DNA from 4 places in the Undibacterium sp. Ji50W genome. Region 1 is predicted to be linked to each of the others. Evidence: predicted binding sites of a transcription regulator. Region 1 holds the regulator's gene; each other region holds the start of a gene.
What was found. Region 1 encodes sigma-54, which starts transcription at its own class of promoters, with help from an activator protein. Its sites were predicted from a motif close to TGGCANGNAANCTGCTTT; they were not measured.

Region 1 (3,190 bases):
GGAACCCCGCAGGGGCGACGACGCCTCGGTCGCCTTCTTTTGCTTCCTTTTCTTGGCGAAGCAAGAAAAGGGAGTAGCTGCCGGGCTACCCCCGGCTGGCAATCTTAAATACTGTGGGTAAGTACATAAAAGCTAAACACGTAAAACAATGCCGACCTGACATTAAATCAGACCGTGGTATGCCAAACGTTGCTAGATCGCCGGCCCGCTATATTCCTGCCTACGTAGGAAGGGAAGTAATACCTGTACAGCTTGTCAGAGGGCAATCCATTTAGTGATTTGAATATATGATTTATTTCAAACCATTCACCCAACAAAAAAGGACGCTTTTCGCGTCCTTGTTTTGGATACCCGCAACCCGAAGGCAGGGGTGGTGAGTCTTATGAAGCCGATGCCGGATCAGGTATGTGCTTGATGGCGTCGTGCTGATGGTTTTGTATCTTGTCTTTGTGCTTGATGACCTGGCGATCCAGTTTGTCTACCAGCGTATCGATCGCAGCATACAGATCATGCGCCAGACTTTCTACATGAATATCTTTGCCACTGATATGCAGATTAATGTCGGCTTTGTGTCGTTTTTCCTTTTCCCGGAGCTTGTCCACCGTCAGGATGACGGCGATATCAATGACCTGGTCGAAATGTCGCCTGATACGTTCTAGTTTGGTATGTACATATTCACGAATTGCAGGAGTTACTTCGACGTGATGTCCACTGATGGTGAGATTCATACTGTGCTCCTATAGTGATGTTGCTTGCTGTAACGATAAGCTCATTGCTGTCTTATTGCCTTGAGCTAAATCATATATAGCAATTCAAACTGTGATTACAAGGACTTGCTTACAAAGATTTACGCAAACTCACTGGGGGGATTTTTAGGGCTTCACGGTATTTGGCAACTGTCCGTCGGGCAATTACCATGCCCTGTTCACCCAGCATGTCTGCAATTTTGCTATCAGAGAGTGGGCTTTTCTGGTCTTCTGCTCCTATCAACTGCTTGATGAGTGCGCGTATCGCGGTGGAAGATGCTTCTCCCCCTGTTTCCGTCGCGACATGGCTGCCGAAAAAGTATTTCAACTCAAACATGCCGTGAGGGGTCAGCATGTATTTTTGAGTTGTTACACGTGAGATAGTGCTCTCGTGTAATCCTAGTGTATCAGCAATTTCGCGCAAAACAAGGGGGCGCATGGCGACAGCACCATGTGTGAAAAAATTGCGTTGTCTTTCAACTATTGCTTGTGCAACGCGCAAAATGGTGTCGAAACGTTGCCGCATGTTCTTGATGAGCCAGCGCGCCTCTTGTAGCTGTGAGCCGAGTCCGCCTTCCCCCCGATTTTGCTTCATGATGTTGGCATACATGCTACTGACCCGCAATTTGGGCATGACATCCTGATTCAGCGTGACTTGCCAGCCATTGCCTGATTTTTTGACGATGACGTCTGGTACCACATAATCCGATTCATCGACTGCAAAGTCGATACCCGGACGGGGTTTGCACAGTCTGATGACAGTTTGTGCGTCGCGCAAATCTTCGTCGTCGCAGTCGAGAATTTTCTTGAGTTTGGTGAAGTCTCTTTGTGCAAATAAAGTCAGTTGCGTTTCGACAATCTGCAAGGCCAGCCTGCGTGTCACGAAAGCAATGTTAGGCAGGCGTTTGATTTGCAGGGCCAGGCATTCAGAAGGTGTGCGAGCGCCCACACCGGCCGGGTCGAAGCTCTGCAGCATGTTCAGGGCAAATGCCAGCTCTTCTGGCTCCACGCACAACTCCAGTGGCAGGCTGGCATGGATTTCATCCAGGGTTTCTGTCAGGTAGCCATTGTTGTCAATGGCATCAATCATCAACTCGACCAGGGCGCGGTCACGCAGCTCGCGCAGGTTAAGGCGCATTTGTTCCTGCAGATGTTCACGCAGGGTGATGTGGGCAGCACCCAGTTGCGGGCGGCCATCTTCGTCATCGCTGCTTTTGCTGCCATGATGCACATCATCAAAACTCCAGTCCTCTTCACTGGCGCTGGTGGCTTCGTTGCTGACGGCGCTATCGGCATCACCCTGAACTTCCGTGGTGCTGTTGCTTTCTTCGCGGGATGCAGGGGCTTCCATCCCTGCATCGGCGGCGGTGCTACTGGTATTGATGGCGCCATCGGCCAACAGCCGCACGGCATGGTCCAGTGGATCATCCACACGCTCCAGCATGGGATTTTCGATGAGCAGGGTTTCCAGCTCCTGGTGCAATTCCAATGTGGACAATTGCAGCAAGCGTATAGATTGCTGCAATTGAGGCGTCAATGCCAGATGCTGGGATGTGCGTAGTTGCAGGCTTTGTTTCATGATGATTCCCGTCACATCCGGAAATGTTCTCCCAGATAGACGCGACGCACGGATTCATTTTGTATGATGTCGTCTGGCTTGCCGCTGGCCAGTACAGCGCCCTGATTGATGATGTAGGCATGATCGCAGATGCCCAGGGTTTCACGCACGTTGTGGTCGGTAATCAGCACGCCGATACCGCGCTCCTTGAGGAAGCGCACAATACGCTGGATTTCAATCACGGCTATCGGGTCAACACCGGCAAAGGGTTCATCCAGCAAGACGAAGCGCGGATTAGTGGCGAGGGCGCGGGCAATTTCTACCCGCCGGCGTTCACCGCCTGATAGTGACAGCGCCTGGTTTTCCCTGATCTTTTCAATCTGCAAATCGGCCAGCAAGGCGTTGAGTCTTTTGACAATGGATTTTTCTGAAAGAAATTTTCCATTGGCATCTTTTTGCAATTCCAGTACGGCGCGGATATTGTCTTCTACCGTCAGCTTGCGAAATACAGATGCTTCCTGCGGCAGGTAAGACAAACCCAGCACGGCTCTCTGGTGTATCGGCAGTTGTGAGATATTGACGGCATCGATCGTGATGTCGCCGGCGTCGGATGGTACCAGGCCAACGATCATGTAGAAAGAAGTGGTTTTGCCAGCGCCGTTCGGGCCCAGCAAGCCAACCACTTCGCCGCTTTTCACTTCCAGTGAGACGTCGCGCACCACTTGGCGCGCACCGTAGCGTTTTTGCAATCCCTTGACGAGCAAGGTACTAGGCGTGGCAGTCATTTAATTGGTCTGTTTGGGTTGCAGGGTGATTTTGACGCGGCTAGGACCATCTACATGCTGGCCCGTGGTTGAATTGGTACCGACCGCGATATCATTTTTAC
Region 2 (3,190 bases), on a different contig from region 1:
TATTGGCAACCATCTGTGGTGGTGGCACGGTAATGACCTTGGCATCTTTCATGGGGTTGATGCCATGTGCCGCCAGCCAGTAATACAGCCACATGGCGTGGGTACCGGTAGGGAAAGTCTGGGCAAAGGTATATTCGCGCTTGTCGGTCTGCATGAGCTTGGCCAGGCCCGCACCATCTACCGCGCCTTTTTCTGCCAGCTTTTTGGACAGCGTAATCGCCTGGCCATTATTGTTCAGCGTCATTAGTACCGACATGTCTTTCTTGTTGCCGCCGACACCCAGTTGCACGCCATACAGCAGCCCATATAAGACATGGGCTGCATCCAGTTCACCATTTACCAACTTGTCGCGTACGCTGGCCCAGGATGATTCTTTGGTAGGGATAATCTTGATGCCGTATTTCTTGTCGAAACCCAGAACAGAGGCCATCACCACTGAAGCGCAATCGGTCAGAGGAATAAAACCGATATGCACTTCTTCTTTTTCTGGCTTGTCTGAACCGGCTGCCCATACACCACCTGTACTCAGACCCATGATGCCAGCTCCCGTTGCCAATGCAGCGCTTTGCAATAAACTGCGACGTTTGAAATTCGGTTCATGATCTTCCTGCTTGTTGACATCAATGATGAGAGATTTCTTATTCGATTCCTGATTCGACATGTCTGTACTCCAGCCTGAGAAAGTTTTTCTGCAACGAAAAAAGGTGTCATTCCACGTGGTAAAAACCAGTAGAAAGACACCTTTGTCTAATGAGGTGACCACCGTTAGTCAGTCTCATTTATTCTTTAGCGCCAGCGTTGGCACTTTCTCTTTCATTAGCAATTGCCGTGCCAGAACTGATTTCATGGCTACGACTCGTTAGCCTGCCCCCAGTGACACAAAATCAAGGGCTGCCAGAACTCATTTCGCACCGGAATGACGCAGCGCACCAATTACACGCACAAACTTGGACTGCCATCTGCTGTGCGCTAACTATTCACCATGAGTGACCATGCGTGGCCGTGACTGAGCATGAGTTAACATGATGAAAATGCCTGCTAACCACCCAGCAAATCGGCGACATCCAGCATGCGCTGCGCCAGATCCACCAGTTTCAGGTTCTTTTCCATCGCTTGCTTGCGCATTCTTTGATAGGCTTCGTTTTCCGACAACTGATGCCTTTGCATCAACAAGCCCTTGGCCCGCTCTATGGTTTTGCGTTCAAGCAGCTTGGCCTTGGTATCCGATAATTCACTGCGCAGCTTCTGGTCAGCGTTGAAGCGTGCCATGGCGACATCCAGCACAGGCTTGATACGGTCCGACTGCAGCCCAGCGACGACATAGGCCGACACACCGGCTTCCATGGCTGCGGCCATATTCGACTGGTTGCCGTCTTCTGTAAATAAGACAATCGGGCGGGGGGCGTCGCGTGTCACCATGACCATATGCTCAAGCACATCACGCGAATCGGATTCGGCATCAATGATGATCATGTCCGGTTGCAATTGCGCTACGCGTTCACTCATATACATATCACCAGGAATCACGGCAATGATGTTATAGCCAGCCTGCAGCAGCCCTATGCGCAGGGCGCGCGAACGCGCCAGTTGTGCCTGTGCGTCTTCATGCAACTCATCCTCGGTCTGTATGACCGTATTCACCACAACGATACGCAAGCTGGGTGAAACAGGCATTGTCGCATTAACACTATTCTGTTTGGTGCGCATAGATGGGCCATGGCAGATATAATCTAGGTATGCGTTCTTTAGCAAGATTCGCACCAATCCGCCATATTATTTAAGTAAAAGCATCATTTCCCGTCATTCATCAGTGCCACCCATGGCGAGATGGACATGGCTGTGCTCTGCGCCATTTAGAAATTAACATGATAGTTCTTGGAGTTGAATCTTCCTGCGATGAAACCGGCCTGGCCCTGTACGACACCGAACAGGGTCTGCTTGCCCATGCCCTGCACTCACAAATCGCCATGCATCAGGAATACGGTGGCGTCGTGCCGGAACTGGCCTCGCGTGACCATATCAGGCGTGCCCTGCCCTTGCTGACAGAAATCCTGACCACATCCGGCTTGGAGAAACAGCAGATAGATGCGATTGCCTACACCCAGGGGCCAGGCTTGGCCGGTGCCCTGCTGGTGGGCGCATCCGTCGCCTGCGGATTGGGCCTGGCGCTGGATAAGCCGGTATTGGGCGTCCATCACCTGGAAGGTCATTTGCTATCGCCCTTACTGGCCAGCAAACCACCAGAATTCCCCTTCATCGCCTTGCTGGTATCAGGTGGACATACGCAATTGATGCGTGTCGATGGGGTGGGTCGCTATCAATTACTGGGCGAGACGCTGGACGATGCTGCCGGTGAAGCTTTTGACAAATCGGCCAAATTGCTGGGCCTGTCTTACCCTGGCGGCCCGGCTATTTCACGCATGGCAGAATTTGGTGATCCAACTGCCTATAAATTCCCGCGTCCCATGCTGCATTCCAAAGATTTGAATTTCAGTTTTTCTGGCTTGAAAACTGCAGTCCTGACCGTCGTCAAAAATCATCCTGCGAATAGTTGTGAGCAGGACAAAGCCAATATCGCCCGTGGTTTTGTCGATGCCATTGTGGACGTACTGACAGCGAAATGTGTGACGGCCATACGCGAGAGTGGCTTGAAGCGACTGGTGATTGCCGGGGGTGTCGGCGCGAATCAGCAATTGCGCGCATCCTTGAATGCAGCGGCACAAAAACGCCGCTTTCAAGTCTATTACCCCGAGTTGGAATTCTGTACCGACAATGGTGCGATGATTGCCTTTGCCGGTGCCATGCGACTCAAAAAAAATCCCGCACTGGCTACACGGGACTATGGTTTCAATGTGCGGCCACGCTGGCCATTGCAGGAATTACTGGAAGCCTGACAGGCTGTGGTACCCAGCTCGTCATCGGCCTGGGCTACTTTACTTATAGATGCCACAACCGACAATCACGCCCTCATATTTTTCTATGTACATGGACTTGGGCTCTATCTGTTTGGTGCTTGGATTAACAAATTTATAGTCTTGCCAGCCCTTACCCTTGGCCTTGACCAATTCCAGCCGGTCGCGGATAAAGAATTTACCATCCACATCGGTCAGATCTATCATGTCCTTGCCAACCATCTTGGGATTCAGGTGGGCGATATTTTTACCCTTCATGTCGTACACGACCACATATA
Region 3 (3,190 bases), on a different contig from region 1:
GCATTGCGCAACAACTGTTCGGCGCTGCTGTCGGGGCGGCAGTATTCGTCGATTTCAGTGGTGGATAGCAGGTTGTTGGCTTTGCCCTGGCGTTGCTGCTGGTGTGCAAAAGCAGCTTCAACCCGGGCGTGTATCTGTTGGCTGGCTTCGCCATCCGCCTGTTTCAGCAAATCTGCATGGGGCAGGGCACCGACCTGTATCTGCAAGTCTATGCGGTCAAGCAGGGGGCCGGATATCCTGCCTTGGTAACGGGCGATGTTATCCGGCGTGCAGCGGCATTTGCCGTTGCTGTGCCCAAAATATCCGCAAGGGCATGGGTTCATCGCAGCGATTAACTGGAAGCTGGCGGGAAAATCTGCCTGCCGCGCCGCTCTTGAAATGGTAATGTGGCCTGATTCCAGTGGTTCCCGCAAGACTTCCAGCACTTTCCGGTCAAATTCCGGAAGTTCATCGAGGAACAGCACGCCGCGATGCGCCAGTGAAATTTCACCTGGACGTGGGGTGCTGCCACCACCAACCAGCGCCACGGCAGATGCTGTGTGGTGCGGCGAACGGTAGGGCCTGGCCTTCCAGCGCTCTATCGCAAAGCCGGATGTCAGCGATAGCACAGCGGCTGATTCCAGTGCTTCCTGATCGGTCATAGTTGGCAGAATGCCGGGGAAGCGGGCTGCCAGCATGGATTTGCCGGTGCCTGGCGGGCCCACCATGATGACTGAGTGAGAACCTGCTGCCGCTACTTCCAGTGCCCGCTTGGCCTGCAATTGCCCTTTGACTTCGGCAAAGTCGGCATAGCGCGGGCGCTGCACCTGGGAATGCGCGCGGTGGCGTACCAGCTTGCTGTCATTACCCAGCGCGGCAAAGTGAGCGCACACCTGTAGCAATGAATCTGCCGGGTAAATGGCGGCATCACTGACCAGTGCGGCTTCATCGGCATTGGCTCGCGGCAGGATGAAGGCGGGTTCTTGTTTACTGTGCTGCTGGCTTTTGCAGATGGCAAAGGTCATGGCCAGTGCGCCGCGTATCGGTCTTAGTTCACCCGATAGTGACAGTTCGCCGGCAAATTCATATTGGTCCAGTGCATCTGCCGGGATTTGCCCGGAGGCGGCAAGTATGCCCAGCGCGATGGGCAAATCAAAACGGCCAGATTCTTTCGGCAAGTCAGCTGGCGCCAGGTTGACGGTAATCCGCTTTGCTGGGAAATCAAAACGCGCATTTTGCAGCGCAGCCCTGACCCTGTCCTTGGATTCCTTGACCTCGGTTTCGGGCAGGCCGACGATGGTAAAGGCTGGCAGGCCATTGGCCAGATGCACTTCCACGGTAACTTGTGGTGCATCCATGCCATTCAGGGCGCGGCTTTTGAGGACGGCGAGCGACATCAGCTGCTGAACCTGTTTATTCGTCGTTTTGCTGGGCTTCCAGGGCGGCGACCCGGGCTTCCAGTGCTTCCAGCTTGGCGCGGGTCTTGGCCAGTACCTGCGCCTGTATATCAAATTCTTCTCTGGTGACCAGATCCAGCTTGGAAAATCCCTGGCTCATCATGGCCTTGACGTTTTTTTCCAGGTCTTTTGCCGGGGAATTTTCCAGCACCTGGTTTACTTTGGCCTGCATGTCACTAAAGAAATTTTGCTTATTCATTTTCTATCCTCTATCTTGAATCTGCACCCGATCTGCACCCGTATGGTGCAAATTTGCTGGCGCCACTTTTTTGTGCAGAAAAATCAGTGCATTTTATTGGTGCATCAATGCTGCACAATGCGCTTGCCATTTTACCCATAAGGGAATGATAACGCATCTATCCCTGATGCCTATTGGTATTGCCGGAGGTATTTCGGTTAATACGTAGAAACTTGCGTAGTTGGCACGACTCCTGCTAACAGACAGATGAAAAGAGAATTCAGGCATTCATGGCAGTGGTATCTGCAGGATCGTAAACAGGTTCTAAGCAGGCCATGCATGCACAAAAGGTTTAATTCGATTCAAATCTTAATCAACTAGGGGGAAGCGTAATGAAAAAATTAGTAATCGCCGCTGCTGTAGCCGCATCATTCTTTGGTGGTTTTGCCCAGGCAGAAGATGCCAAGCCAGATAATGAAGTCAGCTTCAACGTTGGCGTAGCCAGTGAATATCGCTATCGTGCCATTTCGCAATCTCGTCTTGACCCGGCTCTGCAGGGCGGTGCTGACTACGTGAACAATCCTAGCGGTTTTTACGCTGGTACATGGTTGTCGACCATCAAATGGACCAAGGATGCAGGTGGTAGTGGCGACATCGAATGGGATATCTATGGCGGTAAAAAGGGCGAGATCGTCAAAGACGTTTCGTATGATGTCGGTGTACTGAGCTATATATACCCATCCAATGGCCTGAACAAAGTGGCTGGTTTTGCTGATGCCAACACGACAGAAATCTATGGCCAGATCGGCACCGGCCCTGTGTATGCAAAATATTCGCACTCCGTGACCAACCTGTTCGGTTTCGTCAACAGTAAAAACAGTGGTTACCTGGACCTGGGCGCGAATATTGATGTGCCTGAAGGCTATACACTGGGTCTGCATGTAGGCCGCCAAACTGTCAAGAACAATGGTGCTTCTTCTTACTCTGACTGGAAAATCAGCATCAACAAGGAATTCTTCGGCGTCAACTTTGGTCTGGCAGCACTGGGCACCAATGCCGACAAGAAGCTGTATGTGACACCAGCAGGCAAGTTTACAGGCAAGACCACTCTGGTATTGTCTGCAGTCAAAACCTTTTAAACATTTGAGGCTAGCATGAAACTGATTACTGCAATTATCAAGCCTTTCAAGCTCGATGAAGTCCGCGAAGCCTTGTCCACCATCGGTGTACAGGGGATCACGGTGACTGAAGTGAAGGGCTTTGGCCGTCAAAAAGGCCATACCGAGCTGTACCGTGGCGCCGAGTATGTCGTTGACTTCCTGCCGAAGACAAAAATTGAAGCAGCCGTGGATGATGCCATTGTTGACCGTGCGATCGAAGCGATAGAAACCGCTGCGCGCACCGGAAAAATCGGCGATGGCAAGATTTTCGTCTACGACTTGCAACAAGTTGTGCGTATTCGTACCGGTGAAACCGGCAACGACGCGCTCTGATCGGCTACCAGGGAGTTCACATGAAAAAACTATTAAAAAATGTAGTGGCAGGGACAGCCATACTGGTCAGTCTGGGTTTCGCA
Region 4 (3,190 bases), on a different contig from region 1:
TCACGCGGCCAGGTAGAAATCAAATAATAATTGAGGGCAGGACGGCAACTGGAGCAACCGTTAGGTGTGCGCCAATCCATGAATTCCTGTACGCCAGCGACGGTCAACAGCTTGTTGGCCTTGATGGCATCACGCACTTGCTGATGGCTATGATCAGTACAAGAGCACATGGGTTTGACTTTCGACGCAGTCGAATAATCACCACCGGCAGTAAACATGATGATCTGCTCGACCAGGCCGGTACAGGAACCGCAGGATGCCGATGCCTTGGTATGCTTGCGCACATCATCCAGCGTGAACAAACCTTTTTCCTTGATGGCCTTGACGATGGTGCCCTTGCAGACACCGTTACAGCCACAGACCTCGGCCTCATCCGGCATGCCCGCAGCCTTGGTATGGCCTTCATGGCCAACGTCACCGGTATTCGATTCACCAAACATCAGGGAATCGCGGATTTCGGAAATGTTCTTGCCTTCGCGCAGCAATTTGAAATACCAGCTGCCATCCACGGTGTCGCCATACAGGCAGGCACCGATGAGCTTGTCGTCTTTCACTACCAGCTTCTTGTAGACACCGCCTATGGGGTCGGACAAGATGATTTCTTCGGTATCTTTACCACCCATGAATTCACCGGCAGAAAACAGATCGATACCTGTCACTTTCAGTTTGGTGGATGTGACTGAGCCCTGATAACGACCAATACCAAAATTCGCCAGATGATTGGCGCAGACCTTGGCCATTTCAAACAAAGGTGCAACCAGACCGTACACCGTGCCGCGATGATTGACGCATTCACCAACAGAATAAATGCGCGGGTCATAGGTCTGCATGGTGTCGTTGACGATGATGCCGCGGTTGCAGTACAGGCCGGCAGATTCTGCCAGCGCCGTGTTCGGGCGTATGCCGACAGCCATGACGATCAGTTGTGCCGGGATTTCCAAGCCATCGGTAAAACGTATGGATTTCACATGGCCATTCTCGTCACCGGTAATGGCTTCGGTATTTTTTTCAAGCAGGAAATTCAGGCCACGGTCTTCCAGGGATTTTTGCAGCATCTTGCCGGCAACAGGGTCCAGTTGACGTTCCATCAACCAGCCCGGCAAATGCACGACAGAGACACTCATGCCGCGCATTTTGAGACCATTGGCAGCTTCCAGCCCCAACAGGCCGCCACCGATGACGACGGCGTGCGTATGCTTCTCGGCTGCGTCTATCATGGCATTGGTGTCATGAATATCGCGGTAGGCGATCACGCCCTTGAGGTCTTTGCCAGGTACCGGCAGCATGAAAGGAGTGGAACCAGTCGCCAGCAGCAGGCGGTCGTATTCAGTCTGGGTGCCATCTTCGGCAATCACGATGCGTTTGTGACGATCGATTTTGGTGATTTTTTTACCGAGGTGCAGGGTGATATTATTTTCTTCATACCAATCGACATCATTGAGCATGATGTCCTTGATAGTTTGCTCACCCGCCAGCACCGGCGATAACAGGATGCGGTTGTAATTGGCATAGGGTTCTGCACCAAAAACGGTAATGTCGTACAAATCCGGGGCAATCTTGATCAACTCTTCAAGGGTACGCACACCTGCCATACCATTCCCGACCATCACTAGCTTTAATTTCTTCATGGCTGCTCCTTTACATGTCTCCGCGGTCTATAAGCAAGAGCAATGCCAGTTCGAAATTTCCGGGAAACCAACTTTTCCCGCTTTATACAGTGCGCACCAATATAACCATATATAAAATAGCTTTGCACAGGGAAAACCAACAATTACACAATCCACACGATAAGTAATGCCACTTGCTGAAGCGCCGCATAAAAAACCGGTGTTCCACACAAAATGAACAGGCCAAACTGGTGCACTGCACCATTTAATTTACGCGACGCACGTTTTTCGCGCATTTTGCGCCAAATTTAATAATTGGACGCCGTATATCCTGCACAATTTGATGGCACGGCACTTGCAAGTGGCATCACCGTTCATCATTGGAGCGATCATGCAAAAAACATCATTCTGGAAAGCAGGCCATCCACCAACCCTGTTAGCGGCTTTCTTTTACTTTGACCTGAGTTTCATGGTCTGGGTTCTGTTAGGCCCATTGGCGATACAGATATCCAAAGACCTGGGACTGACAGCAGCACAAAAGGGCCTGATCGTTGCCACGCCTTTGCTGGCTGGTGCACTGTTACGTATCGTGATGGGTATCCTGGTTGATCATCTGAAACCTAAAAAAGCTGGCCTGATAGGTCAGGTTGTGGTGCTGGTTGGTCTGTGCTGGGCCTGGCTGGGCAATATACACAGTTATGAGCAGTTGCTGTTCCTGGGTGTGATCCTGGGCGTGGCCGGTTCTGCCTTTGCCGTTGCGCTGCCGCTGGCGTCACGCTGGTATCCGCCAGAACATCAGGGTACGGCGCTGGGTATTGCTGGCGCGGGCAATTCTGGTACGGCTTTTGCCGCGCTGTTTGCGCCGGCACTAGCCATCGCTTACGGCTGGTCGAATGTGTTTGGACTAGCCCTGATCCCCTTATTGGTGGCACTGATTGTCTACCTGGTTTTTGCCAAGGACGCGCCGGGTGACACACCCAGCAAATCACTGGGTGAATACCTGGCGGTGCTGAAAGACAAGGATGCCTGGTGGTTCATGTTCTTTTATAGCGTGACCTTTGGTGGTTTTTCTGGCCTGGCATCGTCACTGACCATTTATTTCAATACCCAATATGGTTTGTCGCCGGTACAGGCCGGCTATTTCACGGCTGCCTGCGTTTTTGCCGGTTCACTGGTGCGCCCGTTTGGTGGCCGCATTGCTGACCGCATCGGCGGTATCAAGACGCTGTCGGTGATGTATACCATTGCTGCAGCCTTCCTGTTTATTGCTGCGACTGGCTTGCAGTCATCCGTGGCGGCTGTGATTGTCTTTGTGATCGCCATGCTGGCACTGGGTACCGGCAATGGTGCAGTGTTCCAGCTGGTACCACAACGCTTCCGTAAAGAGATGGGCGTCATGACCGGCCTGGTCGGCATGGCCGGCGGCATAGGCGGTTTTTACCTGGCGGCCAGCATGGGTTACTCGCGCCAGATCACCGGCAGTTATCAACTGGGCCTGTCGATTTTTGCCGGCCTGGCCATCGTCGCCCTGCTCGGTTTATCATTGGTCAAGAAACGCTGGCGCACCACCTGGGGTTCTGCCG

Region 2: the regulator sigma-54 is predicted to act here: its motif matches at 1,746-1,763, upstream of ACO0K9_RS12885 (ANTAR domain-containing response regulator).
Region 3: the regulator sigma-54 is predicted to act here: its motif matches at 1,857-1,874, upstream of ACO0K9_RS08835 (TorF family putative porin).
Region 4: the regulator sigma-54 is predicted to act here: its motif matches at 1,952-1,969, upstream of ACO0K9_RS17120 (nitrate/nitrite transporter).

The regions. Positions count from the first base shown of each region.
Region 1 is NZ_JBMPOX010000024.1:54,797-57,986, forward strand. Features, by position in the region: gene hpf (ribosome hibernation-promoting factor, HPF/YfiA family) at 381-728, opposite strand; gene ACO0K9_RS24140 (RNA polymerase factor sigma-54) at 838-2,325, opposite strand; gene lptB (LPS export ABC transporter ATP-binding protein) at 2,337-3,089, opposite strand; gene lptA (lipopolysaccharide transport periplasmic protein LptA) at 3,090-3,190, opposite strand, start outside.
Region 2 is NZ_JBMPOX010000007.1:120,487-123,676, forward strand. Features, by position in the region: gene ACO0K9_RS12880 (CmpA/NrtA family ABC transporter substrate-binding protein) at 1-535, opposite strand, end outside; gene ACO0K9_RS12885 (ANTAR domain-containing response regulator) at 1,039-1,674, opposite strand; gene tsaD (tRNA (adenosine(37)-N6)-threonylcarbamoyltransferase complex transferase subunit TsaD) at 1,866-2,894, shown strand; gene ACO0K9_RS12895 (cache domain-containing protein) at 2,934-3,190, opposite strand, start outside.
Region 3 is NZ_JBMPOX010000004.1:51,070-54,259, forward strand. Features, by position in the region: gene ACO0K9_RS08825 (YifB family Mg chelatase-like AAA ATPase) at 1-1,376, opposite strand, end outside; gene ACO0K9_RS08830 (accessory factor UbiK family protein) at 1,393-1,635, opposite strand; gene ACO0K9_RS08835 (TorF family putative porin) at 2,007-2,753, shown strand; gene ACO0K9_RS08840 (P-II family nitrogen regulator) at 2,769-3,107, shown strand; gene ACO0K9_RS08845 (ammonium transporter) at 3,128-3,190, shown strand, end outside.
Region 4 is NZ_JBMPOX010000012.1:55,733-58,922, reverse strand. Features, by position in the region: gene nirB (nitrite reductase large subunit NirB) at 1-1,628, opposite strand, end outside; gene ACO0K9_RS17120 (nitrate/nitrite transporter) at 1,999-3,190, shown strand, end outside.